One region of the Nocardia sp. NPDC058519 genome, then DNA from elsewhere that is predicted to be linked to it. Evidence: riboswitches for the same ligand, from Rfam matches in the RefSeq annotation. Region 1 holds a riboswitch; each other region holds the start of a gene.

The links. Region 1 has a riboswitch for cobalamin ahead of metE (5-methyltetrahydropteroyltriglutamate--homocysteine S-methyltransferase). Riboswitches for the same ligand answer to the same signal wherever they lie in the genome.
Region 2: it holds a riboswitch for cobalamin, as region 1 does, so the genes downstream of both, ACFWPK_RS14715 (ABC transporter substrate-binding protein) here and metE (5-methyltetrahydropteroyltriglutamate--homocysteine S-methyltransferase) in region 1, are expected to answer to the same signal.
Region 3: it holds a riboswitch for cobalamin, as region 1 does, so the genes downstream of both, ACFWPK_RS29750 (FecCD family ABC transporter permease) here and metE (5-methyltetrahydropteroyltriglutamate--homocysteine S-methyltransferase) in region 1, are expected to answer to the same signal.

Annotation. Positions count from the first base shown of each region.
Region 1 covers NZ_JBHXNK010000001.1:193,028-203,474, reverse strand. The annotation lists gene ACFWPK_RS00955 (short-chain fatty acyl-CoA regulator family protein) at 1-1,034, opposite strand, end outside; gene metE (5-methyltetrahydropteroyltriglutamate--homocysteine S-methyltransferase) at 1,229-3,493, opposite strand; cobalamin riboswitch at 3,636-3,833, opposite strand; gene ACFWPK_RS00945 (pyruvate carboxylase) at 4,124-7,522, shown strand; gene rsmD (16S rRNA (guanine(966)-N(2))-methyltransferase RsmD) at 7,519-8,082, shown strand; gene coaD (pantetheine-phosphate adenylyltransferase) at 8,086-8,571, shown strand; gene ACFWPK_RS00930 (GtrA family protein) at 8,568-9,113, opposite strand; gene ACFWPK_RS00925 (DivIVA domain-containing protein) at 9,366-10,139, shown strand; gene ACFWPK_RS00920 (YceD family protein) at 10,227-10,447, shown strand, end outside.
Region 2 covers NZ_JBHXNK010000010.1:183,388-193,834, reverse strand. The annotation lists gene ACFWPK_RS14760 (SAM-dependent methyltransferase) at 89-922, shown strand; gene ACFWPK_RS14755 (hypothetical protein) at 944-1,444, shown strand; gene ACFWPK_RS14750 (hypothetical protein) at 1,411-1,809, opposite strand; gene ACFWPK_RS14745 (hypothetical protein) at 1,907-2,419, opposite strand; gene ACFWPK_RS14740 (helix-turn-helix transcriptional regulator) at 2,748-3,455, shown strand; gene ACFWPK_RS14735 (ADP-ribosylation/crystallin J1) at 3,512-3,892, shown strand; gene ACFWPK_RS14730 (TIM barrel protein) at 4,430-6,244, opposite strand; gene ACFWPK_RS14725 (ABC transporter ATP-binding protein) at 6,248-7,048, opposite strand; gene ACFWPK_RS14720 (FecCD family ABC transporter permease) at 7,041-8,114, opposite strand; gene ACFWPK_RS14715 (ABC transporter substrate-binding protein) at 8,095-9,210, opposite strand; cobalamin riboswitch at 9,343-9,530, opposite strand; gene ACFWPK_RS14710 (hypothetical protein) at 9,694-10,305, opposite strand; gene ACFWPK_RS14705 (TetR/AcrR family transcriptional regulator) at 10,385-10,447, shown strand, end outside.
Region 3 covers NZ_JBHXNK010000037.1:6,328-16,774, reverse strand. The annotation lists gene ACFWPK_RS29795 (TetR/AcrR family transcriptional regulator C-terminal domain-containing protein) at 1-561, shown strand, start outside; gene ACFWPK_RS29790 (alpha/beta fold hydrolase) at 562-1,707, opposite strand; gene ACFWPK_RS29785 (DUF6597 domain-containing transcriptional factor) at 1,783-2,541, opposite strand; gene ACFWPK_RS29780 (TIGR03086 family metal-binding protein) at 2,603-3,181, shown strand; gene ACFWPK_RS29775 (MFS transporter) at 3,188-4,453, opposite strand; gene ACFWPK_RS29770 (LLM class flavin-dependent oxidoreductase) at 4,450-5,799, opposite strand; gene ACFWPK_RS29765 (ABC transporter ATP-binding protein) at 5,796-6,560, opposite strand; gene ACFWPK_RS29760 (ABC transporter permease) at 6,536-7,396, opposite strand; gene ACFWPK_RS29755 (ABC transporter substrate-binding protein) at 7,396-8,487, opposite strand; adenosylcobalamin (AdoCbl) riboswitch at 8,586-8,725, shown strand; gene ACFWPK_RS29750 (FecCD family ABC transporter permease) at 8,731-9,762, shown strand; gene ACFWPK_RS29745 (ABC transporter ATP-binding protein) at 9,759-10,447, shown strand, end outside.

The DNA of each region.
Region 1 (10,447 bases):
TGGAACGCGGTGGCGGACTGCCGTTTCGAGATATTGCCCGCCCGGTCGGTGCGTACCAGGAAGAACGGCACACCGCGCTGACCCTGCCGCTGCAGGGTGCTGAGCCGGTGGCAGACCGTCTCGAAACCGACCTCGAAACGCAGCGCGAGCAGGTCGGCGTCGTAGCGCAGTTCCTCGGCCGAGCGCAGGAACCGCCCGTAGGGCAGGATCAGCGCACCGGCGAAGTAGTTGGCCAGCCCGACTCTGGCCAGCGTGCGGGATTCGCCGGTGAGCGCCCGGGACTCGGCGAGCACGTTGTCGATCTCGCGGCCGTAGAGCAGCAGGCCGAGAGTGGTCGCGATCTGGAAGGCGCGCTGCCCGGGACGCAGCCGCCTGGCCAGGGTGAGGGTTCGCGTGTCGGGGTCGTAGTGCCGTTTCGGGATGGCCGGGTCGGCGCCGTCGCCGCGCACCAGCACCGTGACGCCCGCGCGTTCCTCGGCGATCCTGGCCAGCTGACGATCCAGCGAGCCGATGCTCAGACCGGATTCCTCGAACAGCTGCTCGGCGGCGTGGTCGAGGGTCGAGATGTGGTTGCGATGGTCGTAGAAGAAGTCGCGCACATCCTCGTACGGCATGGGTGTGCCCGGGGCGCCGGCGGGCGTGTCGACGCGCGAGGACAGCAGGTCGAGCTGGTCGGTCGCCGCGCGCAGCCGCCGGTGCATCGCGATCACGATGCGCGCCACCTCGGGCAGCCTGGTGGCCAGTTCCTCGACCTCGGTGATCGGTGCGGTATCGCCGCCGCCCGCGGCCTCCACCAGCACCTCGTGCAGGTCCGAGACCAGCCGCGCATCGGAGTCGGCGGCGAAGAACTGCACGTCGAGGTCGAAGGTCGAGTTGAGTTTCAGCAGCACGGGAATGGTCAGTGGACGCTGATCACGTTCGAGCTGATTGAGATAGCTGGGTGAGAGGTCCAGCGATTTCGCGAGCGCTGCCTGGGTCATCCGCCGTTCTTCGCGCAGCCTTCGTAGCCTGGCCCCCGCGTACATCTTCCGCACGCCGCAGATCTTAACGCGACCTGTTCGCAATGTTTGCTGAAAGTGGCGAATGACTCGGGAGAAGTCCAGTCCTGCAAGGGATTTTACCCGTGGCTACCCGTGCGTAACATGCGAAGGAGCAGGCCGGGCCGACCACACTGCCCCGGACGGAATCTCCGTCCGGGGCAGTGGTCTTCATGCTCGGATCCGCTAGGTCAGCGCAGTGCCGCGGCGGCCGTCACCAGATTCCGCAGCGACGCCTCGACCTCCACCGGTCCGCGCGTCTTCAGACCGCAGTCCGGGTTCACCCAGAGTCGTTCGGCCGGAACCGCTTTCAGCGCGGCGGACAGGGAGACGGTGATCTCCTCGACCGACGGCACCCGCGGCGAGTGGATGTCGTAGACGCCAGGCCCGACGCCGAGCGCGAAACCGGCCGCGTTCAGATCGTCGAGGACCTCCATGTGCGAGCGCGCCGCCTCGATCGAGGTGACATCGGCGTCCAGCCCCGCGATCGCCGAGATGACCTCGCCGAACTCCGAGTAGCACAGGTGGGTGTGCACCTGGGTGGTGTCGGCGACGCCCGCGGTGGCCAGGCGGAACGAATCCACTGACCACTGCAGGTACGCGGGCTGTTCGGCGGCACGCAGCGGCAGCAGCTCGCGCAGGGCGGGTTCGTCGACCTGGATGATCCGCGCGCCCTGGGCTTCCAGGTCGACGGTCTCGTCCCGGATGGCGAGCGCGACCTGGCGGGCCGAGTCACCCAGCGGCTGGTCGTCGCGGACGAACGACCACGCCAGGATGGTCACCGGGCCGGTGAGCATGCCCTTGACCGGCTTGGTGGTCAACGACTGGGCGTACCCGATCCAGGACAGCGTCATCGCCTCGGGGCGAGTGACGTCGCCGAACAGGATCGGCGGGCGCACGCAGCGAGTGCCGTAGGACTGCACCCAGCCCGCCTCGGTGACGGCGAAACCGTCGAGCAGTTCGGCGAAGTACTGCACCATGTCGTTGCGTTCGGGTTCGCCGTGCACCAGCACGTCGAGCCCGAGCTTTTCCTGCAGGGTGATCACGTCGGCGATCTCGGCCCGCATCCGCCGCACGTACTCGGCCTGGTCGATCTCGCCCTTGCGCAGCGCGGCGCGGGCCAGCCGGATGGTCGAGGTCTGCGGGTAGGAGCCGATGGTGGTGGTCGGCAGCACCGGCAGGTCGAGGTGATCGCGCTGCAGGGCGCGACGCTCGTCGGCGGGGGAGCGGGTCAGGTCGTTCTCGTCGAGCGCGGCCAATCGGCTCCGGACCTGGTCGTTGTGCAGGCGCGGGTCGGTCCGGCGGGATTCGGCGGCGGCGCGGGCCGCGGCCAGTTCGCCGGCGACGGTGTCGACACCCGCGGTGAGGGCGGTGGCAAGGATTCGTACCTCGGCGACCTTCTCGGTGCCGAAGGCCAGCCACGAGCGCAGCCGCTCGTCCAGGCCGGTCTCGGGGGTCAGCGAATACGGCACGTGCAGCAGCGAGCACGAACTCGACACCGCCACCGCGTCGGCGCTGCCGAGCAGGGTGCCCAGGGTGCCGAGGGCAGCGTCGAGGTCGGCGCGCCAGATATTGCGGCCGTCGACCACGCCCGCCACCAGCAGTTTGCGAGCAAGGGCGGGCAGCGCCGCGACCGCCGAGATATCGGAGCCCGCGGTGAAATCGAGCGCGACACCCTCGATCGCGGTCTCGGCCAGCGCCGCCAGAGCGGCGTCGGGGTGCCCGAAGTAGGTGGCGACCAGGATCGCGGGCCGGTTCTGCGCGGCAGACAGCGCGCTGTAGGTCTGGCCGACCAGGGCGATCTCCGCCTCGGTCAGGTCGGTGACCAGCACCGGTTCATCGATCTGCACCCATTGCGCGCCCGCATCCGCCAGCTGGGCCAGCAGGTCGAGGTACAGCGGCAGCAGTTCGGGCAGCCGCTCCAGCGCGGCGCCGTCGGCGGCCTTGGCCAGCTTCAGGAAGGTGATCGGACCGATCACCACCGGACGTGCGGGGACACCGAGTTCGATCGCCTCGTCGAGTTCGGTCAGCAGCTTGCCGGGATGCAGCGAAAAGGTGGTGGCCGCGTCGATTTCGGGCACCAGGTAGTGGTAGTTGGTGTCGAACCACTTGGTCATCTCCAGCGGAGCGACCGTGTCGGTGCCACGCGCGGCCGCGAAATAGCGGTCGAGCGGGTCGGCGATCCCGGCCACCCGCGGCGGCAGTGCGCCGAGCAGTTCAGCGGCATCGAGCATCTGGTCGTAGTAGGAGAAGGTGCCCACCGGCACCGAATCCAGTCCCGCCGCGGCCAGTTCGGTGAGCTGGGCGCGACGAAGCTGACGGCCGACCGCGTGCAGGTGCGCGGCATCGGCACGGCCGGCCCAGTAGGACTCGGTGGCGCGCTTGAGTTCCCGGTTCGGGCCCACTCGCGGAAGGCCGAGAACCGTTGCGGTGAACGGTGTGTGTGAAACAGTCACGGAGATTCTCCAGTGTCGTGCAGGGAGAGCCGTCGCCTTTTCGCGGGCACACGCCACCCGGCCGGACCATGTCGCGAACGGTACGACGGGTCGGCATCGGTGGTCCGCGCGCCCGATCCACGAGGCGGTGGCCGCCGGATACGGCGTATCCGGCACAGTCGGCAGGTCTTCGGACTCGCGGGCACCGGTCGTGTGATCGACCGACCTACTGGCCGTCGCTTCCCAGGCATGATGCCCAGTGCTGATGACGGCGGTCGTTCCTGCTCACCGCTGCGGGACAGTCCCGGATTCTCACCGGGTTCCCTCTCACCCGGTGCGGAACATGATCCGCACCCGGGTTTCGACGCCTACGCGGGAGGTCGGGGCTCCGACTCTTCCACCGCGCAGGCGAACCAGCTGCGCCCCCAGCATAGGCCCTCAACGGGGGCCCGGGGCACCGCCCGGTGGCGAACAGTGCCGTGACCTGCGGTTGCGCCCACATTGTCCACGCGCACCGCTGACCGCTCCTCGCGGTGAGATGTGACGGCCTGATGAACGCAACTTCGCAGGTAGGCGGGTGTGCGGTGTGAAGAATGCTGCGAAGCCACCTTGCGTGTCCGGCCCCGGCTCGCGGCCGGGTACCGTAGGCCAATGTTCTCGAAAGTCTTGGTCGCAAATCGTGGTGAGATCGCTATCCGTGCCTTCCGCGCGGCCTACGAACTCGGCATCGGAACGGTCGCGGTGTTCCCGTACGAGGATCGCAATTCCGTCCATCGCCTGAAGGCGGCCGAGTCATATCAGATCGGTGAAGAGGGTCACCCGGTTCGGGCGTATCTGTCGATCGAGGCGATCATCGACGCCGCGGTGGCCGCCGGCGCCGACGCGATCTACCCCGGCTACGGATTCCTGTCGGAGAACCCCGACCTCGCCGCGGCCTGTGCCGCCGCGGGCATCACCTTCATCGGACCCACCGCCAAGATCCTCGAGATGGCGGGCAACAAGGCCACGGCGATCGCCGCGGCCAAGGCGGCCGGGCTGCCGACGCTGAAGTCCAGCGAGCCCTCGGCCGATATCGACGAATTGCTCACCGCCTCGGCCGAACTCGAATATCCGATCTTCGTCAAGGCTGTCGCCGGTGGTGGTGGTCGTGGCATGCGCCGGGTCGCTACGCCCGAGCAGTTGCGTGAGTCGATCGAGGCGGCGTCGCGTGAGGCGGAGTCGGCGTTCGGTGATCCGACGGTGTTCCTCGAGCAGGCGGTGGTGAACCCGCGCCACATCGAGGTGCAGATCCTGGCTGATCAGCACGGCAATATGATGCATTTGTTCGAGCGGGATTGTTCGCTGCAGCGTCGTCATCAGAAGGTGATCGAGCTCGCGCCCGCCCCGAATCTGTCTCCTGAACTGCGCGAGCGGATCTGCGCCGACGCGGTGGCGTTCGCCCGCCAGATCGGCTACATCAACGCGGGCACTGTGGAGTTCCTGCTCGACGAGCGCGGCAACCACGTGTTCATCGAGATGAACCCGCGTATCCAGGTGGAGCACACGGTCACCGAGGAGATCACCGATGTCGACCTGGTGCAGTCGCAGCTACGGATCGCTGCCGGTGAGAGCCTCGCGGACCTGGGCCTGAGTCAGGAGACGGTGCAGATCCGTGGCGCCGCGCTGCAGTGCCGCATCACCACCGAGGACCCGGCCAACGGGTTCCGCCCCGACACCGGCCGCATCACCGCCTACCGCACGCCGGGCGGCGCGGGCATCCGTCTCGACGGCGGCGCGAACCTGGGCGCGGAGATCGGCGCCTACTTCGACTCGATGCTGGTCAAGCTCACCTGCCGTGGTCGCGATCTACCCGCCGCCGCCGCGCGCGCCCAGCGCGCGCTGGCCGAATTCCGTATTCGTGGCGTGACGACCAACATCCCGTTCCTGCTCTCGGTGCTCGACGATCCCGATTTCCAGGCGGGCCGGGTGACCACCTCGTTCATCGACGAGCGTCCCGAGCTGCTCACCTCGCGCGGCTCGGCCGACCGTGGCACCAAGATCCTGACCTATCTGGCCGACGTCACCGTCAACAAGCCCAACGGCGACCGCCCGACCACGGTGTACCCCTACGACAAGCTGCCCGCCGTCGACCTGACGCTGCCGCCGCCGGACGGTTCGCGCCAGCGACTGCTCACCCTCGGGCCGGAGGGTTTCGCGCGGGCCCTGCGCGAACAGAAGGCGCTCGGCGTCACCGACACCACCTTCCGTGACGCGCACCAGTCGCTGCTGGCCACCCGCGTGCGCACCAACGGTCTGCTCGGCGTGGCGGGCCACGTCGCGCGGCTGACCCCGGAGCTGCTCTCGATCGAGGCATGGGGCGGCGCGACTTACGATGTGGCACTGCGGTTCCTGCACGAGGACCCGTGGGAACGCTTGGCGGCCTTGCGTGAAGCCGTGCCGAACATCTGCCTGCAGATGCTGCTGCGCGGCCGCAACACCGTCGGCTACACGCCCTACCCCGAACAGGTCACCCGCGCTTTCGTTTCCGAAGCCGCCACGACCGGTATCGATATCTTCCGTATCTTCGACGCCCTCAACAATGTCGACCAGATGCGTCCGGCGATCGACGCGGTCCGCGAAACCGGTACTGCCATAGCCGAAGTCGCCCTGTCCTACACCGGTGACCTGCTCGACCCGAACGAGTCGCTCTACACCCTCGACTACTACCTGAAGCTGGCCGAACAGATCGTCGACGCGGGCGCGCATGTTCTCGCGATCAAGGACATGGCCGGTCTGCTGCGTGCACCCGCGGCCGCGAAACTCGTTACCGCACTGCGTAGTAACTTCGATCTGCCGGTGCACGTGCACACCCACGACACCCCCGGCGGCCAGCTGGCCACCTACTTGGCGGCCTGGCAGGCCGGTGCCGACGCGGTCGACGGCGCGTCGGCGGCCATGGCGGGCACCACGAGCCAGCCCGCGCTGTCGGCGATCGTGGCCGCCACCGCGCACACCGAGCACGACACCGGTCTGAACCTGCAGAACGTGTGCGATCTGGAGCCGTACTGGGAGGCGCTGCGCAAGGTCTACGCGCCGTTCGAGTCGGGTCTGCCCGCGCCGACCGGTCGCGTGTACACCCACGAGATCCCGGGTGGTCAGCTGTCGAACCTGCGTCAGCAGGCGATCGCGCTCGGCTTGGGCGACCGGTTCGAAGAGGTCGAGGCCAAGTACGCGGCCGCCGACCGGCTGCTGGGCCGCCTGGTCAAGGTGACCCCGTCGTCGAAGGTCGTCGGTGACCTCGCGCTCGCCCTGGTCGGCACCGGTGTCGACATCGAGGACTTCGCCGCCGATCCGGGCCGCTACGACATCCCCGATTCGGTGATCGGCTTCCTGCGTGGCGAACTCGGCACCCCCGCGGGCGGCTGGCCGGAGCCGTTCCGCAGCAAGGCACTGGCCGGGCGCAACGAACCCAAGCCCGAGACCCCGCTGAACCCGGCCGACCAGAAGGCACTCGACGGCTCGTCCGCGCAGCGCCGCGAAACGCTGAACCGGCTGCTGTTCCCCGGCCCGACCGCCGAGTTCAACTCCCATCGCGAGAAGTACGGCGACACCACCGGCCTGTCGGAGAACCAGTTCTTCTACGGCCTTCGCCGCGGCGAGGAACACCGCGTGCAGCTGGAGAAGGGTGTCACCCTGCTCATCGGCCTCGAGGCGATCTCCGAGCCCGACGAGAAGGGCATGCGCACGGTGATGTGCATCATGAACGGGCAGTTGCGCCCGGTCGCGGTGCGTGACCGGTCCGTCGCCTCCGAGGTGCCGGCGGCCGAGAAGGCCGACAAGAACAACGCCGGTCACATCGCGGCACCGTTCGCCGGTGTGGTCACTCTCGCGGTGTCCGAAGGCGACGAGATCCACGCCGGTGACACCGTCGGCACCATCGAGGCGATGAAGATGGAAGCGGCCATCACCGCGCCGCGCGGTGGCGTGGTCGGCCGGATCGCGACCACCAAGGTGGCCCAGGTCGAGGGCGGCGACCTGCTGGTGGAACTGGTCGCGCGCGAGTCGGAATGACACGCATCGTCGCGGGTGTGGCGGGCGGGCGGCGCTTGAAGGTGCCGCCCGCCGGCACCCGGCCTACCTCCGATCGGGTGCGTGAAGCCCTGTTCAGCGCGATCGACGCGCGCCTCGATCTGGACGGGACGCTGGTCCTCGACCTGTACGCGGGCTCGGGTGCGCTGGGCTTGGAAGCGCTCTCGCGCGGAGCCGAGCGCGCGTTGCTGGTCGAATCCGACCGCAAGGCGGCCGAGGTGGTGCGCGCCAATATCGCCGAGCTGGGTCTGCCCGGCGCGGAACTGCGGCTCGGCAGTGTGTCCTCGCTGCTGAAGCACGCCGCGCCGCGGGCCTACGACGTGGTGTTCTCGGATCCGCCCTACGAGGTGAGCACCGAGGACGTGATCGCCGACCTCACCGCCCTGGCGAGCAACGGCTGGCTCGCCCCGGAGGCGCTGGTGGTGGTGGAGCGGTCGAGTCGTTCACCCGAAATCACCTGGCCCGCTGGCTTTGTGGCGCTGAAGGCGCGCAAGTACGGGGAGACCAGAGTCGAGTTCGCCGAGTTCGGTGCTAGCGTCTGAGCTATGGCTGCAGCACTGTGCCCCGGCTCCTTCGACCCGGTCACCAACGGTCACCTCGACGTGTTCGCTCGCGCGGCCGCGCAGTTCGACGAGGTGATCATCACCGTCAATGTGAACCCCAAGAAGCAGGGGATGTTCACCGTCGAGGAGCGCATGGAGCTCCTGCGCGAGTCGGTCTCGCACCTGCCGAACGTGCGCGTCGCGTCCTGGCAGGGTCTGACGGTCGATTTCGCCAAGCAGGAAGGCATCAGCGCGATCGTCAAGGGTCTGCGTGACGCGGGCGACTTCGGCTACGAGCTCCAAATGGCCCAGATGAACCACAAACTGGCCGGCGTCGACACCTTCTTCATCGCGACCAACCCGTCGCTGAGCTTCCTGTCCAGTTCCTTGGTCAAAGAAGTCGCGGCCTACGGCGGCGACGTGAGCGACATGCTCCCGCCTGCGGTCCACAAGCGTCTGCTGGACCGCCTCGCCGAACGAAAGGGCTAGCTGGTCGCGGGGAGGCGGAACAAGCCTCTCAGTGCGAGGAAGCGCATGCCGCCGACTGCGGCGGTGATGGCGAGGACCGTCAGCGCCTGCGTGATGTCACCCAAACCGGGCGCCCAGAAATCCAGTCCGGCCAAGCACGCGGTCGTGATCGCGAGTCCGATCAACGCGATCCCGCCACCTTCCCACTGCGCGGTGAACCAGGTGACCCGGTCGGTGGCATGGAAGGTGAGCTGACGGTGGAATTCGTTGGCGATGACGGTGCTGACCACCGATCCGGCCACATTGGCGACCAGCGGGCCGATGCCGTGCATCGCGAAGAACAGCAGCACATAGGCGATATTGCTCGACCCGCCGACGAGGGCGAATCGGAAGAGCTGGGGCAGGGCGCGGTCGCCGCGCAGGTAGGTGAGCGCGCCCTCGAGCTGCGGGCGCAGCGCGGGTGCGACTTCACTCGGCGTCACCACGGGGAACGGACCGGTCCAAGGAGTGAACATGCCCGCCACGTGCGACACCGGACTCCTAGGAGTTTCCAGGAGGGTCATGTTCGACTCCGATCCCAAATGAACAGACGTCGAGGAGTACAACAGCGAAAAGGTTGCGGTGCTTCCCGGCGGACGGCGTTGTCGTGCCTACCGATGGTAGCCGAAGTGGAGGGCCGCACTCCACTTGATATCTGTGCGATCTAGGACACTGTCGCGACACACCGCGACGACATTCGGCACAGCTGCCGACGACAGGCACACTGGGCGTCGGCGGTAGTGGTTTCGCCGTGAGTCCGCAGGAGGGTAGTGAGCATGTATCGCGTATTCGAAGCACTCGACGAACTGGTCGCCATCGTCGAAGAGGCGCGCGGCATCCCGCCGACCCGCAGCTGCATCGTGCCGCGCGGCGATGTCCTCGAACTTCTCGACGACGTCCGCGACGCACTGCCCGGTGAACTCGACGATGCCCAGGACGTGCTCGATCACCGCGACAAGATCGTCGGCGATGCCCGCAGCGGCGCCGAAACGACGGTCACCACGGCCAACGAGCAGGCGCGCACCACCATCGACAAGGCCCGCGCCGAGGCCGATCGCATCCTCGCCGACGCCAAGGACCACGCCGACCGGATGGTCGCCGAGGCCACCGCCCATGCCGACCGCCTGGTGACTTCGGCCCAGGCCGAGGCCGATCAGGTCGTGGCCGAGGGCAACGCCGAATACGACGAGCTCACCGGCCGCGCCCAGATCGACGCCGACCGGGCCATCGACGCGGGCAAGGCCTCGTACGAGCGCTCGGTCGCCGACGGCAAGGCCGAACAGGCCAGGCTGGTCGCGCAGACCGAGGTGGTGCGGGTCGCGCACGCCGAATCCGCCCGCCTGATCGACGAGGCGCACGCCGAGTCCGACCGGGTGCGCACCGAATGCGACGACTATGTCGACGAGCAGATGGCCGATTTCGGCGGCAAGCTCGCCGCCGTGGAGGAGACGCTCAACACCACCCGGCGCTCGATCACCCGTGGCCGCCAGCAGATGCGCGGCGGACCGGCCGCCGAATACCCCGAATACGCTGCCGACCACCGCCGCTGAGGCGAGTGCGCGTTTTGAGTTCGGGCGGGGTCCTGCCGTACTGTTGAGTGGTTGCCCATTATCCCCTCAACGGTAAGTGAGTCCGCGATGTCGGCCGGTTCCGGTTCGCCTGCGCGTCCACGCAAGACCAGTGGTCCTGTGTCCGACGCGGGTTTTGTGCTGGATGTCCGCAATCTCGGCCGCAGGCCGGGAACCATGCGGGAGCTGCGTCGCACGGTCACCGACCACGAGCGGCTGGGTCTGGACCTGATCGCCATCCCGGCCGACGCCGCGGTGGAACTCGACCTGCAACTGCAGGCGGTCTCGGA
Region 2 (10,447 bases), on a different contig from region 1:
GACCAACTCCCAGACCGTGCGCCCCTCGCCACGGACACCCGGAGGTGGTCGGGGGCCTTCCGTCGCAGACGCGGCAGGAGCGCCGACTATGACTACCCGCCCACGGAACCTGATCGACCCCTACCAGCCCACTCCCGCACGCCTGCACAGCGTGTTCCTCGGAGGGAAAGACCACTACGAAACCGACAAGGCACTAGCAGCGGCCCTGTCGAGCAGCACGATCGGGGCCGCGCTCACCGAATCCCGCCGCTTCACCCGACGCGCGATCGAATACCTGTCCGACCATCACGGGGTGTCCCAGTTCGTCGAACTCGGGTGCGGTCTGCCCCACGTCCCCGACATTCACGACATCGCCGAACAACACAACAGCACCGCGCGGACGTTGTATGTCGACTCCGACATCGTCGTGGCTGCTCATGGTCGCGCGCTGTTGCACGAACCGCCTACCCGGTTCTTCACCGCTACCGACCTCACCGACACCGACGCCATCCTCAACGACATCACCACGGTGATGGACATGACGGCACTTTTGGCGGTCTGTGTGTCGGGCACCGCGGAGTCGATTCCCGACGCCCCCGCTGTGCTCGCCGAGTTGACCGCCCAGTTCCCGGTCGGGACATGGCTGGTGCTCACCCACGTCACCGACGAGTTCTACCCCGACCACATCCGCGCCGCCGCCGAAACCCTACGTCGAGCGGGCATCCCGTATCACCCGCGCGGACGAGACGCGATCACGGCCATGCTCGCCGGGTACCAGCTTCTCGCACCCGGTCTGATCGCCCCGCACCGGTGGACACCCACCCGCCACCGCGACGACAACGGCAACAACGCCGGGATTCGGCGGTTGTCGGCTACCGCACCTCGCCATCGCGCGACGTGGGATCTGAGCGCTTACGCCGCCATCGGCCAACGAAAGCAGTAGAGAAGGGACCGGAACGATGGGATGGGATGGGATCGCGGCGACGTCGACGAAGGCACCGAACAGCAGGGGCCTTACGGGCACCTTGGTTTCCTGCGCCGCGCCGGGATGACCAAACAGGCCGATTGGTTCGCCGCTGGTGGGCCACCACCACCCCGGACAGCAGACGGGTATCGGGGGTGGACCTTGTGGCACGAACACCACCCATCCACCGCCGAGGAGCTGACCCAACTCGTGGACCGGTTGCTGGACGCGGGATCGATCACCCGCGCCCAGATCGGCGCCCACACCCTCACCCCGGGCGACACCACGACGGTCGCGACCCTGCGCGAGTTGATCTCCGCTCACGCCACCGCGCAGCGCGTACACGACGAGGGAGAACAGGGACGAGGGAGAACAGGAATGAACCTCAAGATCCTCACCAGCGCCCTCTGGCTTGACCAAGCCCGAGGAGCGTTTCCGAACATCCACCGTGATCGCCTTGGAAATGCTCAGTCCAGGAGCTGGGGATCCCTGCGGCAGTAGGTGATGGGCGGGTCGACAACGATCACGTCGGTGACCGTCAGCAGTTCGGTGGGCACTTGGCCATCGAGGTAGGCGAATGAGGGACACAACACCGCATCGACGGCGCACTCCGTGACCAAGGACTGCAGACGGTTCAGCGGTGTCGCCGCGAACACCAGGGTCCCGAGCAGGTCATAGCCAAGATCGGCAGCAGCGGTGCGAATCAGCGATTCACACTGCGACTGGCCGGGGCCGGGCAAGTCGGTACGCACATAGCCAATGGCCGTGCTAGCGGCCGCGTGCCGAGGTCGACGGGTGAACCCGACGCCTGCTGCGGCACGAGTGAACCACTGCGCACCTGCCGAATCCGAGATCTGCACATCCATGAGGTCTCTTGCCTTTGGTCTTGTGCCATGCGCGCGCACAGCAGGGGCGGGAGGGTGACCGAGAAATCGCGCAAGGCCGAGGTGCCCTCGCGCGGGGCTATCGAGTCTGTCCACGGGCGCAGGATTGAGTAGTCGCGTCGGCGAAGTAGCGCACGACACCGCTGGTAGTGACCCGCTTGCGCCAGCTGCTGGAACGCTGATATCCGGCAGCGGACAGCGTCTGATCGAGCTCGTCCAGACCGACCGTGGTGCCTTGCCGCACCGGCAACGACCGTGGCCAATCGGCCGTTTGGCGAATGCCGCTCGCTACATCGAAGATATCGCTGCTGAATACATCGGCGACACTGTCACCAGCGTCGAGACGGGCGATGACATGGAATTCGCCGCGCGGCCCGCCGGAAACGCCAGGTGCCACAGCCTGGGACCGACTACCCGAGACCGGGCACTCTGCACCAGGATCGTCTGGGCAGCAGGAATACAGACCCTTGCTCCCGATATTGCGCTGCGCGCAATATCGGCTCGGAGTCCTCAATCTCATCCGAACGGACTGGCTATCCACTGCATATTCGTTTGTTTGGCAAACATCGAAATCTTTTGTGGTATTGATCATCTGACCACCTCACATCCTGCGCTGTGGAGCAATTGACGGGACCACAATCCCAACACAGCTAATGGAAGGCAAATAGAGTAAAAAGTCCCTCTAAATGGCCAACAGTTGGAGCAGCGCAGCGACCGGACGCAAGCTCGACGCCATTGGACTCGGTACGCCGCACCTAGTCCGGACCGCCCGAGAGGCGAGCTGCCGAGCGCCGAGCCGACTGGGGCCTCTCCACGCTGCGACACAATCAGAACGCGACCAGCTGAATCCGAAGCAATCGAATTGCAGCATTTCCGCAGGTCAGATAGTATGCACTAATAACACGTCAGCTGGTGTCAGCGTGGACTACATCGTGCGACTGGAACAGGGCCGCGGACCCAAACCGTCCGAGCAGGTCCTCGGTGCGTTGACGAGGGCGCTGCGCCTGACCGATATCGACCGCGATCTCGTCTATCGGCTCGCCGGGTCCGAACCGCCGCAGGCAGGACGGATTCCGATGATGATCCGGCCCAGTGTGCTGCGACTGCTGGATCGGCTGGCCGATCTGCCCGTGCTCGTCCTCTCGGCCAAATCCGATGTCCTCGCCTGGACTCCCTTGGCGGCGGCCCTGTTCGGCGATTTCTCCGCGATCCCCGTCACCCAGCGCAACATCATGTGGCAGCGCTTTCTCGGCGCCGGCATGGGCCGCGTCGTCATGACGCCCGAGGAGGCCGACAGCAATGCCGCCGCCTGCGTCGGCTGCCTGCGCGCGGTCAAAGCGACCTACCCCGACGACCCCGGTCTCACCCGCCTGCTCACCGAACTACGCACCGGCAGCAGCGAATTCGAGGCGCACTGGCAGGCAGGCCGCTCCAGCGTCATGCACAGCCTCACCAAAACGATCGCCCACCCCGACCTCGGCGCCCTCACCCTCGACTGCGACGCCATGCACGTCCCCGACACCGACCAAACCGTCATCATCTACTCCGTGACGCCCCACACCCCCAGCGCCACCGCCACCGACCTACTCCGCGTCACCGGCCTCGAATCCTTCTCGGCACCCGAATAACGTCTGGCCCCCACCGGGCTACTCGGATACGGTGCGTTACTCACGAAGGAGTGACGATGACAACCGCACCACGCACAACCACCCTCTGGCGGCCGACCGGCCCCAAGGAACTCGCGCTTCTCGCCGAATCCGGTTGGCGCACTTGGCCACCGCGGCTACCCGACCAGCCGATCTTCTACCCGGTCCTCAACGAGGCCTACGCGGTACTGATCGCCCGCGATTGGAATGTGCCCGCCTCCGGCGCGGGATACGTCACCCGTTTCGACGTCCGATCCGACCACCTCGACCGCTACGACGTGCAGCAGGCCGGCGGCCGCGACATCCTCGAATACTGGATCCCCGCAGAGGATCTCGACGAATTCAACCGCAACATCGTCGGCGCGATCGAGGTCGTCCGCCGCTTCCCTGACGACGCACCGCTGCCCGACCACGCGTGAACGGTTCGACCGCTCGGTCCGACGACCGGCGACCTCCGGCCCGACTCGGCGTCCATGCGGAGGTTCCCACCCGGACAACTCCCCGGCGAGATGGATTTCCCACACGAGTTAGGATGCCCTTATGCGTTCTGCGCGGTCAGGTCGGCTCCGGGGGCGATACCACGGTCGTCCTGCTCGGTTCATTGGGCGGTAGCACAGTGTGTGCTCAGCGAAGGCGCACTGGACCAGATTCCCCGAGTGCCTCTCGATTTCCATCGGACCGTGCGTAAGCAATGGGTTCCACTCGCGGATGACGGCAGTTTCACGGCCACCCTCACGGTGAAGGCACCCCACAGCACCCGCCGACACGGTGTTCGGGGTCTACACCTACACGGCGGCCAAATCTGTCAACACCGCAAAGGAATTGGCGGTGCCCATCCGGTTCGACTCCACCCCGGCGTCAATACTCCGACACCGCCGAGCCTGTCAGTTTCCACTGGGTGACACCACCCGCCATGTCGGGGTCCGCGAACCGCGCCGCTTCGCCCCGTCGGTCGCCTACCGCCCCGCTGCGATGAGAGTGGCGGTGTAGTGCGGTCGCTCCCCTGCAGTTCGGTCGCAGCCCACGAGGATCGGGCGCGTGCCTAGCGAGCGTACCTCGACGAGATGCCGGTGCGTACTGCCCGACAAAACATCGTGTGCGGTGGCGCGGTACTGGGTGCCGGTGCGGGGCTCGAGGCTGAGCTCATGTGTGATCCAGTCCCAGCCGTACTCGCGTAGGAGCTCTCGCTCGATCACCTGCTCGTGCGGGTCACGCAGCGCCGACCAGCCACGATAGGAGCTCATCAAGTCGGCGGGATGGCCGGTGCGGTCGACGAGGCACGAGATCTGGTGCTGGTCCAGATTTCCCCAGTATCGGCCCTCGGGGAAATCGACCAGGGTTGGCGCGAAGCGGTGGCCGCCGAAGCTGCTGATTCGCCATACCCTGACGTTGCCGATGCCGGCCGGGTGGCGGCGCAGGTGCTCGTAGAAGGGGTAGCCGCGGGTTCCGCAGCAGGAGTCCACCGAGGCATGGGTGCAGACGACGAGATCGCGGTGCTCGTCGTGGACGCGGTAGCGGGCGAAGTCGGCAAGCTGGTCCTGATCGTCGTCGAACATCGCGGCGATCAGTGCGGGCGCCCGGTCGACGGGCAGGTGGTGTTCGATGCGTTCCAGGGCTGCCGCCGCACCGGGGCGCCGGTCGAATCGGATGACGCGCATCAATCCAGGCGCGGAGTACTCCGGGTCGGGCGCCGCGGCAAAGGTTTTCATGGTGAGTCCGCGCTCCTGCACCCAACGGGTCGCGGACCGCAGGGCAGCGCGCAGCGGCGCGGGCACCCGGTCGGTCTCCCAGACCGGCGTGCCCATGCCCGGCGGCCATGGCAATGGCAGCTCGAGCATGAGGAAGCGGTCGAACGAGCGGGCGGTGCCGATCGGATCCTCGTCAACCGAGCGGGCCACGAGCGAGCATGAGTCACGTCCTGGCACAACGGGTTCGGGCTGCGGGCGGCTCGGCGTGCGGCCCGCCATCGCGTCGATGACGTTGAGGCGGGCCCGCCGTGCCTCGGTGTCGAGTTCGTCCGGCGTGCCCAGCTTGGTCACGCTCTCGACAGCGCTCGGTCCGGTGAAACCGTGCGCTGCCAGCACGCGGAACAGTTCGGCGAAGTCGACGATGCCGTCGCCCGGTGTGATCGGCGGCGGCATGGCGCCGGTGACGGCCCGGTGCGAGCGGCGCGCGGGATGGTCACGCACCCCGACTGCGTGGATGTAGGGCGCCGCCTCGGCGAGTCCTCGCTCGGGTGGTTCGCCGCCGTAGTGCACCAGATTGCCCGGATCCCAGCAGATCAGGAACGCTCGATGACCGACCCGCTCGACCACCGCCCTGGTGTCGGCGGCGGTCCGGGTGAGCCCGCCGTGCGGTTTGACGGCGATGGTCACGCCGTGTGCTTCGGCATACGGCGCGGCGGCGGCCATCATGCGGAGATAGCGATCCGCGTGCGCGGGTTCGGCGCACCCCATATCGACCAGGGTCGAGACGCCGAGGCGCGCACAATGATCGAGCTGTCGTCGCAGCGTCACCTGCGCGTTCGTGTCACCGCGGTCAAGATCGGCGGCGTGCGCGAGCATCACCACCCGGAGCCCGTGGTCGGCGATCACCGCGCCGATCTCGGCCGCTGCCGCGGGCGAGGTGTCCGGGGTGATCACCTCGGTCACCCCGTGCACCGGCAGTGCCACCGCGGTGTATCCGGCCGCCCGAATCCCGGCCAGCGCTCGCGGCAAGGTGAACTGCGCCCATGGTCGGACAGTGCAGGCGAGTTCGAGTTCGGATGGCACGGATCAGGCCCTCTCAGCGGTTTCGGTGGTGTGGTTCGGCCGGTCGTATCTGGTGACGATCACCCGGCGCGGCGCGGTATCCGGGCCGGTGTCGAGCATCAGCGAATGCGCCCGCACGTCGTAGAGCGCGCTGACCGTCTCGCCGGTGAGCAGCTCGGCGACCGGGCCGGTCCTGACGTCGGTGCCGCCGAACATCAGCATCGCGGTATCGGCGATCTCCATCGCGTGATCGGGATGGTGGGTGGTCAGCACCACCGCACGGCCCTCATCGGCCAGCTCGCGCAGCAACCGCAGAATCCGCCCCTGATTGTGCAGATCGAGGGCGGACGCGGGTTCGTCGAGGACGCAGATCGCGCTCTGCGCGGCGATCATCCGCGCGATGAGCACGAGCTGGCGTTCCCCGCCGCTGAGACCGGGATAGTCACGGTCGGCGAGCTCGGCGAGGCCGACGCGATCCAGCGCCGCCAGCGCGATCTCGCGATCACGGCGCCCCGGCACGGCCAGCACGCGCAGGTGGCGCGCCCGGCCCATCAGCACCATGTCGAACACGGAGTAGGCGAACGTGGATCGATGGCTCTGCGGGACGAACCCGATCGGACCATCCGCGCGCACGCGCCCCTCCGTGGGTGCGGTCAGGCCCGTGACACACTGCAACAGCGTCGACTTGCCCCGGCCGTTCGGTCCGAGGACCGCGAGGACCTCGCCAGCCCGGCAGCGACAGTCGACCGCACGGAACAGCCACTCCCCCTGTCGATCGTGGGTGAATCCGAGTCCGTCGAGCATCAGGTCCGCGCCCTCAGTCATCGGACCACATCCGTCGACGGCTGCGTTGTAGCAGGACCAGGAAGACCGGCGCGCCGATGAGAGCCGTCAGCACTCCCAGCGGTATCTCGGCGGCCCCGAGATTGCGGGTGACCGTGTCGATCACCGTCAGATAGGCGGCTCCGAGAGCGATACTCACCGGGATCAGCACCCGATGGTCAGGGCCGACCCACAACCGCGCCAGATGCGGGACGACCAGCCCCACCCACCCGATGACCCCGCTCACCGCGACCGCGCCCGCCACGATGGCGGCCACCGCGACCAGCAACGTCCAGCGCAACCGGGCGGGGTGCACGCCGAGGGTGGCCGCGTCGTTGTCGCCGAGGGAGAGCAGATTGATCCGCCATCGCAGGGCATAGATCAACGCGCCACCGAGCAGGACGGGCACGGCCGCGATCGCCACCTTGCCGTAGGTCGCGGTGGCGAGACTGCCGAGCAGCCAGAACACGATGGACTGCAATTCACCGTAGGGGTCGGCGAGGTAGGTCAGCAGGGAGACCAGCGCGGAGAAGAACGCGCCGACCACGATTCCGGACAGCACGATCGTCAGCGGTGGCGCGGGCCCGCGCGTGCGGCTGGTCAGGAATACCGCGACCAGCGCCAGCAGACCGAACCCGAACGCGCCGAGTACCAGTGCCGCCGAACCGAGCCCGAGCACGATCGCGAGCGCACCGCCGAACGACGCACCCGAGGAGACGCCGATGATCTGCGAACTCACGATCGGATTGCCGAACACCGCCTGCAGTACCACCCCGCAGACCGCCAGACCCGCACCGATCAGCATCGACAGCACCACCCGCGGCAGCCGGACCCGCAGCACAGCCGCTTCCTGGGCTTGCGACCAGGTCGGGTCCAACGGCAGCACCTGACCGAGCAGAATCCGGGTCACATCGCCGGTGCCGACCGAGTACCGGCCGACGCCGAGGGCGAGGATCGCGATGGCGATCACCGCGATGGGCAGCCCGATCGCGGCGGCGCGGCGGCGGGTCCGCATAGCTCGGCGGCGCGGAAGTCCGGAACGCGCTGGTTCAGCGACCGAAATCCGCATAGTCCGACGATCCAGCGTTGGCACGTACCTGCAAGATGGTGTCCAGCTGCGCGGCGCTCGGTGCGGTGCCGTACAGGAATTCGTAGTCGCGCACTACCCCCGAACGCAGACCGGGCGCACCGGTGCGGCGCACCAGTCCGGCGAGCCACTCCCACATCAGCGGCGATTCCTGGCTCGGCGGGTCCCACCGGTAGCCGCCGAGCGGCACCTTGTAGACGCGGCGCTCCCGGACCGCGCGCAAGCTAGCCAGCGCCGGGTTGCCGTAGAGATCGGCGGGCAGCGCCGGGCCGAAGTTGCCCAGCAAGATGATGTCAGGGTCCCAGGCCAGCAGTTGTTCGATGCCGATGGTGGCGCGCTGCTGGGCGATCGCGCCCGCCGGGTTCCTGGCACCGACCAATTCGGTGACGAAATGGTTGTACGAGCCGGCGCCTGCCACTGGAAAACCATCCGCATCGCCGAACATGTACAGCACCGAAGGTGACGTGCCCGTCGGTCTGCGTTCGGTCAGCCGGGTACGCCGCGCGCGCATACCGTCGACGATCCGCTTGGATCGCTCCTGAGCACCGAGCAGTTCGCCGTAGAGCGTGACGGCACCCTCTAGATCGTCCTGCGTGCCGTAGGTGAGCGAGACCACCGTGAGGCCCGCGTTGGTGAGCGGGTCGAGAATGCCGGCCCCGCGATCACCCCACTGGATCACCACATCGGGCTCGGCGGCCAGGACGCTCTCCACATTGGGCGCGAACTCCGCGCCTGCCACATCGGTGCGGACCGACAGCAATTGCGGATAGACCTCGCCGAGGAATCCGGTGCGGATGGCGCTCGCCGATGCGGCGTTCATGCCCGCCAGCACATCGGGGCGGCCTGCCACCGCGATCATCATCGAGGCTGCGGGCATCGGGATCGTGACGACGCGCCGTACCGGTCCGGGCAGCACGACGGTCCGGCCTGTCAGGTCGGTCACCGTCGGTCCGGCACCGGCATTCGCCGCATCCCCCCGTCCGCAGGCCGCGACCGCGGGCAGCGCGGCGGCGGCGAGCATGCCCGTCAGCCAACGTCGGCGGGTGATTACAACACCGGTGGATCTCGTGTCCGGCATGGTCGTTCCTCTCGCGGCGGAGACCGGACACGAGAACAGCATTCGCCGCGGGTGCCTCGTGGGCACACGAGTCGCAGACCGCTCGCCGGTACCGGACGACGCGGATGAATGACCGCCTCGGGGTCCGCGCCCCTGGTGGTGTCCGCGGCAGGTCAGTCTCCTGACTCCCGGATCGGCGCGGGCCCCGACCTTCCAGCCCTTCGGCCGTGGTCGTCGTTGGGGCCCGCGCCCCGGTCACAGTGGCGGGACCGTGTCGGATTCACACCGACTTCCTGGCTCCCACCGCGGTTTTCTCGATCACCTTAGCCGACTCGACCCACGGCCGATGGGGCCGAGTAGCAGCGCGTGCGGCAAGCTGGTGGCCGCGCGATCCTCGAATACCGGATCCCGTGGCAGACCTCGGCGAATTCAACCGCGACATCATCGACAGGATCGAAGTCGTCCGTCGCGTCGACGCACCGCTGCCCGACCAGGCGTGAACCTTCAGACTGCTCGATCCAGCATCGCCGCGCGGATCTTCGCGACCGCGGCCTGCGGGTCGTCGGCCCAGAACGCGACGGTGCTCACCGTGAAGTCGCCCTGTGGAGTGTGGAAGGTCTGGGGTTCGGTCAGGATGACGCGGATGTTCGTCGAGCTGCCGATGATCACGGCGAGTGTCTCGTCGCCTGTTCCGGTGAGCTGCAACGATTTCGCGCCGTCGTAGGCCCGCAGATCGTGGCGGACGGCCCGGATGTCGGCGAGCGCGATGTCGAGGGCGACGCGGCGCAGGTAGCGCACGCGTAGCAGGTCGCCGGTGAGCACGTGTGGATACATGTGGTGCGCGGCCAGCATCCCCACCATCCACAACAATCCCCAGACCCCTAGCGCCAGCGCGACAATCCGCGCCGCGGGCCACGGAATCAGCAGGTGAACCGCCGGGATCTCCACGGCACTGACCACGATGAACGCCCAGATGACCGCCGACACCGCACCCGCGTACCGAATCGGCGTGCCGCAGCCGGTGTCGGGGCGGCGGGCGGCTACCCGCGCCAGGCTCACCCATATGTCGACTTCGAGACGAACGAAAGACCGTGCGAGCTGGGTGATCGGGCGCATGGGACCCTCCTTTTCAATACACTCGCATTGTAAAGAGGTGACGCACAGCAATACAAGTGCATTGTGAAAAGATGGGCTGATGCCGAAGCGGGTGGATCACAGTTCTCGACGCGCGACGATCAGCGATGCGGTGATGCGTCTA
Region 3 (10,447 bases), on a different contig from region 1:
GTCGATGCCGCCGTCGCGATTCTCGATCAGTACGGGCTCGCCGACCTGACGATGCGCCGGCTCGCGGGCTCGCTCCAGGTGCAGCCGGGGGCGCTGTACTGGCACGTCAAGGACAAGCAGACCCTGCTCGGTGCGGTGGCCGACCGGATCCTCGCCCCGATGGACGAGCCGATCACCGCCACCGAATGGCCCGCGCAGCTCACCGAACTGGCGCATCGACTGCGCGACTGCCTGCTCGCCTATCGCGACGGCGCCGAGCTGGTTTCGGCCACCTACGCCTCCCGCCTGACCACGAGCAAGGCGCGTGAACGCCTGGCAGGCATCGTCATTCGGGCCGGAATGACCAGGGAGGAAGCCGATCTCACGGCCTACACCCTGCTCTACTACGTGCTCGGCCAGACCGTCGACGAGCAGTCGCGCATGCAGATGGACTCCGTCGGCGCGCTGCCCGAGGACAACACACCTTTGCTCGACACTCCCGACCCCACCGCGCGATTCGACTTCGGCTTGCAACTGTTCATCGCGGGCGTGCGCACCATTCTCGGTACCCGCGTGCGCTGATCAGGGCGGATCATTGCGATTGGCTTCCTGATAGCGGCGAACGAACGGCAGTACGTGCGACTCGATGATCGCGTTGTATTCGCGTGGTCGCTGAATGGGATTCGCGTGCTCGATCTCACCGGGCCGCACCACCAGTAGCGTGCCGTCGACGCCACCGGAGTGCTCGATCAGCAGCTCGTGCGAATAGTCCACGTCCACCACAGCATCGCGGGCAGCGTCGCGTGGCCGGATGAAGACGATCGCGGGGTTTCGCTTGTTCGGGTCAGGCCGTCCGAGTGCGCGCAGATCCGCGGTGCCACCACCGGCGACGATCGCCAGGAACTGCGCCTCGATCAACCCGTTGCTGGCGGCATCGCGGGAGAAGATCTTGTCGCGCAACACCTCTGCGGCCACCTTCCGGAACTCTCCGAAGTCGATATCGGGAAACAGACCCCGGCGCTGCTCGAACCGTTCACGCCGAGCCGACATCTCGACCGCGAACCGCAGCAGCCTGCTCTCCCGTGCACCGGGCAGCCAGCCCAGCCACCGCACCAGATCGGCCCCGCGACTGCGACTTTCGGGCCGCACCGCGTTCAGATCCAACGGCGTGCAGTCCAGCACAACCGCGACCAATCGCCGATCACTGCCATGATGAATATGCCGCGCCACCTCGAGCGCGATCACCCCACCCATGCTGTGACCGACCAGCACGATATTGCGCACATTGCCGTACCTGGCGGCTCGCACGATCATCTCGGCGATGACCTTGGTATCGATACCCGCGTTGTCGTAGCGCACGGCCCACACCACCCCGAGGCGACTCAGCGCGGGCAGTGCGGCGGCGGTCGGTACCGCGTTGACTCCCCCGAGCCCGACCATATCGACCACCGCGGTATCCCAATTCCGGGTGTCAGTGGGCAGATGAGCGGGCAGTAGTTCCGGCGCTGTCTGCGCCAGGCGCTCACGCTCGGGGACGACATCGTGGACCCAGTACTGGCCGAACACGATCATCGCGACCGCCAGCACCCCGATGATTCGCAGCACCACCAGCCTTGGCCTGCGCCAGCGACGCCAACCGTGTCCGAGCCGGGTTTCGCGCAACCGTTCCCGCCGCCGCGCATCGTCGAAATCCGCGACGGTAGACGGATGCCGATCAAATGACGACATCACTCCACTGTAGGGGCGCCCGCGCAGTGCCCTGGTCTACACGAACTGAGAAGCGGCGACAGGACGGGTCGCCGGTTACTTCTCGAACGACCCGTACCGCTGCGCGTAACTGGTCGGTGGTTCGCCGAAGATCTTGCGGAAGTCGCGGCTGAGGTGCGCCTGGTCCGCGTAACCGAGGTCGGCGGCGAGTGCCGCCCAGTCGATGTCGACGCCGTCGGCGAGCCGCTCGGTGATCTCGTGCAGGCGGTAGCGGCGGATCACCCACTTCGGCCCGATGCCGACGTACTCGGCGAACAACCGCTGCACTCGACGGACACTCATCCCGCAGCGCGTCGCGAGCGCGTCGACGGTGGTGATACCCGGGTCGTCGGCGATCATGACGACCATCTGCCCTGCGCGCTCGGCCTCCGGGTCTGCCACGGGCAGGTGCACGCGAAGATAGCCCTCGACCGATACGACATCCACCGGATCAGGCAATTCCGGGCCGAAAACTGTTGCCGCATCGACCATCCGATCCCGCAGCCGTGCCACCGGACCGTCCAGGAACGGACGGAACATCCCGGGCCGGAAGGCGACACCGAACACCGAACCCGAGCCGGTGAGCTCGCGGTAGACGTGCGAGGACGAAGGACCGTGCACTTCGGCGTGACCGTCGCGGAAAGTCAGGTGCACGTTCGGCAGCGGCACGACCAACTGCCGATACGGCCGCTCGTAATCCCAGGTGACGACCCAATACCGATCGACGTATCGCGCCAGGTCAGCCGATGGTGCGATGAACCTGTGGCGTTGCGACACCTGCCAGGCACCGCCCAGTTCGCGCGGGTCGCGTTCCACCCGGCGAGTCTATGTCGCGTTTGTTCAAGACAGTGCCGCGTCGCGGTGGTTACCTCGGTACATGTCCGAAACCGAACGCGTAGCTCACGCCGCGACACCGCTGTCGAAGCTCATCCGCACGGTCGACCCCGCTCGACTGTCCGATCCGACTCCCTGCGCCGAGTTCGATATCCGAGCCCTGCTCAACCACCTGCTCTTCTGGGGTCCGTCGCTGGTCGGCGCCGCGCACAAGGAAGCGATCGCACCCCCGGCGACCGCCGAATCCGATGTCGACCTCACCGCGGGCGATTGGGCCGCCGCCCTCGACGCGCACCTCGACGCGCTCACCACCGCCTGGCGTGACCCCGCCGCGTGGCAGGGACTCACCCACATGGGCGGACCGACGGAACTCCCCGCACCGCTGGTCGGCGGGATGGTGGTCGGCGAACTGATCGTCCACGGCTGGGACCTCGCCCGCGCCCTCGGCACCACGCCACACTGGGACGACGACCTGCTGCGCGAGACCTACGACGAGACGGCCGCCACCGCCGAACAGGGACGCCAGATGGGCATCTACGGCCCCGAAGTGCCCGTCGCGGCCACCGCTCCGCTCCTTGACCGCATCCTCGGCCTCACCGGACGCGACCCCGCCTGGTCGTAGGCCCGGTCAGTTGCTGTCCACCGACTCCCGGGGCTCGCGAAGATCCGCGGCCTGCGGTTCGGGCACCGTGACCGGTGCCACCGGGAGCCCGGGGAACCAGCGATACATCGCGGCCGCGCCGCCAAGGCCCGCCACCGCGAGCGCGCCCGCCGCCGCACCGAGCACCGTCACCGCGCTGATCGCGCCGACCGCGATCGGGCCCGCGAACATCCCGATGTCGTGGGTGAGCCGCCACGCGCCGAGGAATTCCGCGCGCTGACCGGGCGGGGCCACATCGGCGCCGACGGTCATGATCACACCGTTGCTCAACCCGTTGGCGAAGCCGAGCAGCACGGCGACCGCGGTCAGCCCGACCACCGACCCCGCGAACGGCAACGCGGCGTACCCCGCGGCGAAGGCGATCATCGCGGGAACGCCGATCGCCCTGCGGCCGTACCGATCCAGCCAGATTCCGGCCGGATACGACATCAGCACATCGACGGCGCCCGCGATACCGAACACGATGCTGGTGGTCGCCGCGTCGGCACCGATGTGCACCGCCCACAACGGCAGCAGCGATTGCCGTGCCGCCCGTGCCGCTCCCATGAGCAGGGCGCCGAGTCCGAGCGTGCTGAGCAGTTTGCGATGTTCGACCACCACCGCGCGAATGGTGTTGTCGCTGACCACCGTCGGCGATCCATCGGTCTCCGGCATGGCGAACACCAGCGCACCCGCGACGAGCATGGCGACGAGCTGGATCCACAGCCCGCCGACCGGGCCGAGCCAGTGCACCGCACCCGCGCCGAGGAAAGGTCCGGCGAAGAACCCGAACCGCATCCACCCGGCCAGCGCCGAAAAGGCCCGTCCCCGATCGACACTCGGCACCACGGCCACGATGTAGGTCTGTCTGGCCAGGCCCCACACCGCACCCGAGGCGCCATTGATCAGTAGCCCGACCGCGAAAACGGCGATATTCGGCGCGAGGATGGCCACGAGCAGGCCGAGTGCGCACGTCAACGAGCCGAGCGCGATCGCCTTGCGCTCGCCGGTGCGCGCCACCAGCCACCCCGCGGGCAGATCGCCGAGAATGAGCCCGAAGCCCATCATGGCGACCACCACACCCGCGGTTCCGACCGACGCGCCGAGTTCGAGCGCGTGCAGCGGCAACATGGGAGCCGCTGCGCCCGAACCGATTCCGTAGACGGCGGAAGGAACGAACACCGCCAGCGCCATGGACCGCAGCTGAGTCACCGGACGGCGAGTGCTGTGCTGACTGTTACAGCCCACCGTCATCCGGCTAGGGCGGCGGTGCGGGCGAACCGGCTCTCCGGGCGCGCGAGCCCGAAGTGGTCGCGCAATGTGGTCCCGGTGTATTCGGTGCGGAACAGCCCGCGCTCCTGCAGGATCGGCACCACCGTTTCGGCGAACACCTCGAGCCCACCTGGGTAGTACGGCGGCATCACGTTGAAGCCGTCCGCCGCACCCTGGGTGAACCACTCCTCGATGGTGTCGGCCACTTGTTCGGGCGTACCCGCGAACACCCGGTGTCCGCGCGCACCCGCCAGCCGGTGCAGCAGCCCACGCAGGGTCGGCCGTTCCCGCTCGACGATCCCCGCCACCACCTGCAATCTGCTGCGCGCGTTGTCGGTGACATCGCCCGCCCCCGCGAACACCTCCACGGGAACCGGCTCGTCGAGCGCGAGGGTGCGCAGCGAGGTGCCGGTGATCGATTCCAGCTGCTTGATCCCGTATTCGGGCACGGTCAGCTCGTTGAACTCGCGCTCCAAACGCAGTGCGGCGGCCTCGGTGTCGGCGATGAACGGGCTGATCCCCGGCAGGATCTTCACCTCGTCGGCGGTCCGGCCGAACTCGGTGGCCTTGGACTTGATATCGGCATAGAAGGACTGCGCGTCCGAAAGTCGTTGGTGGGCGGTGAAGATCGCCTCCGCGTACTTGCCGGCGAAAGCTCGACCCTCGTTCGATGCCCCCGCCTGCACCAGTACCGGACGTCCCTGCGGTGTCCGCGCCGAGTTGAACGGGCCACGCACACTGAGATGTTCGCCGACGAAGTCGATCGGATGGATCTTGTCCGGATTGGCGTAAACCCCGGCGGCGCGGTCGAGCACGATCGCATCGTCTTCCCAGCTGTCCCACAGCCCGACCAGCGCGTCGACGAATTCCCGTGCGCGGGCATAGCGTTCGGCGTGATCCGGGTGCCGCTCCAGCCCGAAGTTGGCCGCGGCGAGGTCGGTTCCGGTGGTGACGATGTTCCAGCCCGCTCGTCCGCCGGAGATGTGGTCGAGCGAGGAGAACAGCCGCGCCAGGTTGTAGGGCTCGTAATAGGTGGTCGACGCGGTCGCGATCAGACCGAGATGTGTTGTCGCCGCGGCGATCGCGGTGAGCAGGGTGATCGGCTCGAGGCCGGGCGCGGCATTGTGACGCACGTCGGTGCGCAGGGCGGGACCGTCGGCGAAGAACACCGCGTCGAGCTTCGCCGCCTCCGCGGTGCGCCCGATCTCCTGGTAGTAGGAGACGTCGTAGATGCGGTCGGGCCTGCTGTCGGGGTGCCGCCAGGCGGCCTCGTGGTGTCCGGACGGGTAGATGAACGCGTTGAGACTCAGTTGACGCGGTGCACTCATGAGGCCTGTTTCACTTTCTCTGATTCTGTTGTGTCGACGCCGAGCCCGGTCAGCAGCGCTTCCCGCAGCCGGACGAACTCCGGGTGCGCGTGCCTGCGCGGGCGCGGGGTCTCGATGCGCTGATCGATCGTGATCCGGCCCTCGTCGAGAACCAGCACCCGATCGGCGAGCAGCACGGCCTCGTCCACATCGTGGGTCACCAGCAGCACGGCGGGCCGGTGCCGCTCGCACAGCGCCTGCAGCAGGGCGTGCATCCGAATCCTGGTCAGCGCGTCGAGCGCGCCGAACGGTTCGTCGGCCAGGAGCAGTTCCGGCTCACGCACCAGCGATCTGGCCAATGCCACCCGCTGCTGCTCGCCGCCGGAAAGCTCACGCGGCCACGCCTTCTCGCGCCCGGCCAACCCGACCTCGGCCAATGCCGATCGTCCCCGCTGGTCCGCGTCGCGACCGGTCAACCCGAGCACCACATTGTCGAGCACCCGCGCCCACGGCAGCAGCCGCGAATCCTGGAACACCACCGCGCGCTGCGTCGGCACCGTGAGCTCACCGGAACCCGGTACCTCGGAATCGAGTTCGGCCAGCGCCCGCAGCAGCGTGCTCTTGCCCGAACCGCTGCGCCCGAGCAGCGCGACGAACTCGCCGCGCCGGATCTCGATATCGATGCCGTTCAACACGATTCGCGTGCCGAAGCCGCGGGTGAGAGCGCGGGTGCGTACGACGACCCGCTCGTCGGAGCTCAGTCGCCCAGTGTCTGTCGCCATGCCAGCACCTTTCGTTCCGTAGCCCGCACGGCGAGGTCGCCGAACAGTCCGAGCAGTCCGTAGATCACCAGACCCACGACGATCACGTCGATCTGGCCGTAGGTGCGCGCCTGCGTCATCAGGTAGCCGATGCCGCTGGTCGCGTTGACCTGTTCGACCACCACCAGCGCCAGCCAGGAAATCGTCACCGCCAGCCGCAACCCGAGGAAGAAGCCCGGTAGCGATCCCGGCAGCGCGATCCGGCGCAGGAAACCCCACCGCGACAGCCCGACCGTCTCGGCCAGTTCCACATAGCGCGCGTCGACGCTGCGCAGGTAGGCATGGGTATTGATGTAGATCGGGATGAGCACGCTGGTGGTGATCACGATCAGCTTCATCTGCTCGCCGATCCCGAACCAGACGATGAACAACGGGATCAGCGCCAGCGTCGGGATCGCCCGCTTGATCTGCACGGGACCGTCGACCACCGCCTCACCGAGCCGACTGAGGCCCGAGACCAGCGCGAGCACCACGCCGATCGCCACACCGAGGACCAGGCCGATCACGGCCCGCTGCAACGAGGTCAGCAGATTGGACTGCAACCGGCCGTCGGCGATCAGCTCGCCCGCGGTCCGGGCGACCGTCCACGGCGCGGGCAGTGTCTCCGGGTCGATGGCGCCGATCGCGGAGCCGACCACCCAGGTGCCGATGAGCAGGGCGGGTCCGAGGGCGAAGCCGAACGGGATGGGCTTGCCGGGTCCCAGCCTGCGCCTGCCCCGGCCACGCGGTGCGAGCGCCTCGACCGGTGCCGTGCTCGCCCTGATCCGGCGCAGCACGCCGACGTCGAGGGTGGCCATCAGCCCGCCGCCGGCGCGAACGCCGCCCCGCTGGCGGTGACGGCCTCGGTGACCGCGGCATCGAAGCGCAGGTCGAAGCCGTCGACGGCCTTGATCTTCTTGGGCAGTTCACCCACGGCGTCGATCGCGTCGATGGTGGTCTGCTGCCGGGCGATCAGCTGCTGGTCCAGGTGCGGGAACGTGAAGGTGCCCAGCGATTCGACGATCCGCTCGGCATCGTCGGCGCTGACCTTCTGGCCCTCGACGTAGTAGCGGGTCGCCCATTCCTCGCGATGGGTGTTGGTCCACTGCCAGGCCCGCACGAACGCGCCGACCAGGGCGCGGGTCGCGGCGGCTTTCGCCGGATCCTGGACCACCGCGCGACGCGCGTACACATAGGCGAGACCGCTGTAGATGCCCGTGGTCTCCGAATCCGGGATCAGCGAGGTGCCCTGGGTGCGCAGGAACCTGGTCACATTGGGTTCGATCAGCGGCGCGACATCGACCTGACCGGTGCGCACCGCGTCCGGGAATTCGGCCAGCTGCAGCCGGACCAGCTCCACATCGGTGGGCTTCAGTCCCGCCTTGGTGAGTGCCTTGAGCACCGACGCCTGCTGGGCGGTGCCCTCGGCGTAGGCGATCTTCTTGCCCTTCAGATCGGTGAGCTTCGAGATCGAACGGCCCGGTGCGACCGCGAGTTTCATCGCCTTCGGATTGGTCTGATAGGAGCCGATGATCGGCACGTCCTGCCCCGCGGCCAGCGCGTGGATCGGCGGCACATCGCCGACCTGACCGACATCGGCCGCGCCCGCCCGGAAGGCCTCGAGGATGGCCGGACCACCGACGAAGTTCGCGAACTCGATCTTGAACGGCAGCTTGTCCAGCTCGCCGGACAGCCGCAGCGCCGATTGCAGCCGTTCCTGCTGATCGGCGACGACGAGCGTGGTCCCGGGCGGAACCTCGGTCGGCAGCGGCGCGTCGGGGGTGCCGACCGGTGCGTCGTTGCCCTGTGCGCAGCCGGTCAGGCCGAGCGTCGCAACGGTTGCCATCGCGAGAAGTGCGGCGGTGGCGCGGCCACGCAGGCCGGGTCGAAAGGTGTTCGGTCGGTACATAGACGGATTCAAGCAATCACGACCACCCCCCGAACACCATTAGCCTTTCCATGATTTGAAGGGCCCGGCTCCTGGTTGGCACGGAGTGCCGCGTTAGAGTCTGGGCGTTATTCCCGGCGGGTGCGGGAATCCGGTGTCACTCCGGAACGGTCGCGCCACTGTGATCGCCTCGCGGCGAAAGTCAGACCTCCCTCGCCGGGACACCCTCTGAAAGGGCCGCGCCTTGCCTGTGGAGAATTCGCGATGATCCGTGCCCGGATCTCGCTCGCGCTGCCCCTGATCGGGGCGCTGTTGCTGGCGGCCATGATCGGTGCCACCGGATTCGGTGCGGAGATCGTGCCCGTGTCCGCGGTGCTCGACACCCTCATCGCCCGGCTCACCGGCGCGACACCCACCGATCTCGGTATCGACACCATCGTCTGGCAGCTCCGGGTGCCACGCACACTGCTGGCCGCGGTGGTGGGCGCCGGATTGGCACTGGCCGGTGCGGCGATGCAGACGCTGGTGCGCAACCCACTGGCCGACCCATTCCTGCTCGGCGTCTCCTCCGGGGCCGGTGTAGGCGCGGCCGCGGTCATCACCTCCGGGTTGTTCGCCGGTGCGGGCATCTGGGCGCTGTCCGGCGGTGCGCTGCTCGGTGCGTTCGGCGCCGCGACCCTGGTGTTCCTGATCGCGTTCGCCCAGGGCGGTCTCACGCCGCTGCGGCTGGTGCTCACCGGCACCGTGCTCGGTTCGGCGTTCGCCGGGTTCAGCAGTTTCCTCGTTTTTCGCAGCACCGATCCCGCGGCGGCGGAGTCGGTGCTGTTCTGGCTGCTCGGCAGTCTCGCCGGTGCCGATTGGACGACCATCGCCCTGCCGCTGACCGTGGTGCTGGCCTGCGGCGCGATCCTCATGGCGAGCGCGGGCTGGCTGGACGCGCTCACGCTCGGCGCGGACACCGCGTCGTCGGTCGGCGTCCCGGTGCGACGGCTGCGCATCGGCCTGTTCGTGCTGCTGGCGGTGCTCGTCGGTGTCCTGGTCGCGGTGTCGGGCGGCATCGGCTTCGTCGGCCTGGTCGTCCCGCACGCCGCCCGGATGATCGTCGGCCCCCGCCACCGCAACCTGCTCCCCACCTGCGCGCTCGGCGGTGCGCTGTTCCTGGTGGTCGCCGACGCCGCCACCCGAATATTGGTGCGCCCCACCGAGATCCCGGTCGGCGTACTCACCGGCCTCATCGGCGCTCCGACTTTCCTTCTGCTGATGGGCAGACGCCGCTACCAGTTCGGCACGTCATGAGCGACTCCACCCAGGTCGAACGCCCATCCAGCGAGGAGGCCTGCCCGGGCAATATTTCAGCGAGCTCAGGCGAAGTGCGAGCGGTCACGCTCACCTGCGCTATCGGGCGACGGAATGTCGTGGTCGGCGCGGACTTTTCGATCGAGCCCGGGGAAATCGTCGGGATCGTCGGGCCCAACGGCAGCGGTAAATCGACGTTGCTGCGGGTGCTGGCGGGAGTCGACAAACCCAGGCAGGGTCGAGTGCTCGTGGATGGGCAGACCCTGCACACGATGCGGCCGCGACAACGGGCCGCGACGGTGGCGTTGGTGGCGCAGGACGAGACCCCGCCCGCCGACATGCTGGCCGGCGAGGTGGTCGCCCTCGGGCTGACGCCCTATCTGCCGCCGTGGGGACTCGGCGCCCCGCGCGAACAGCAGCAGGTGGCACAGGCGCTGGCCGCGGTCGATCTCGCCGGTTTCGCGGGCAGGCAGGTGCACCAGCTGTCCGGCGGCGAACGGCAGCGGGTTCTGCTGGCACGTGCGCTGCTGCAGAACACCCCGGTACTGCTGCTCGACGAACCGACCAACCATCTCGACGTCACCCATCAGCTCGAACTGCTCACCCTGATGCGGAGCCTGAACCGAACCGTCGTCGCCGCCCTGCACGACCTGTCACTGGCCGATCGCTACTGCGATCGAATCAT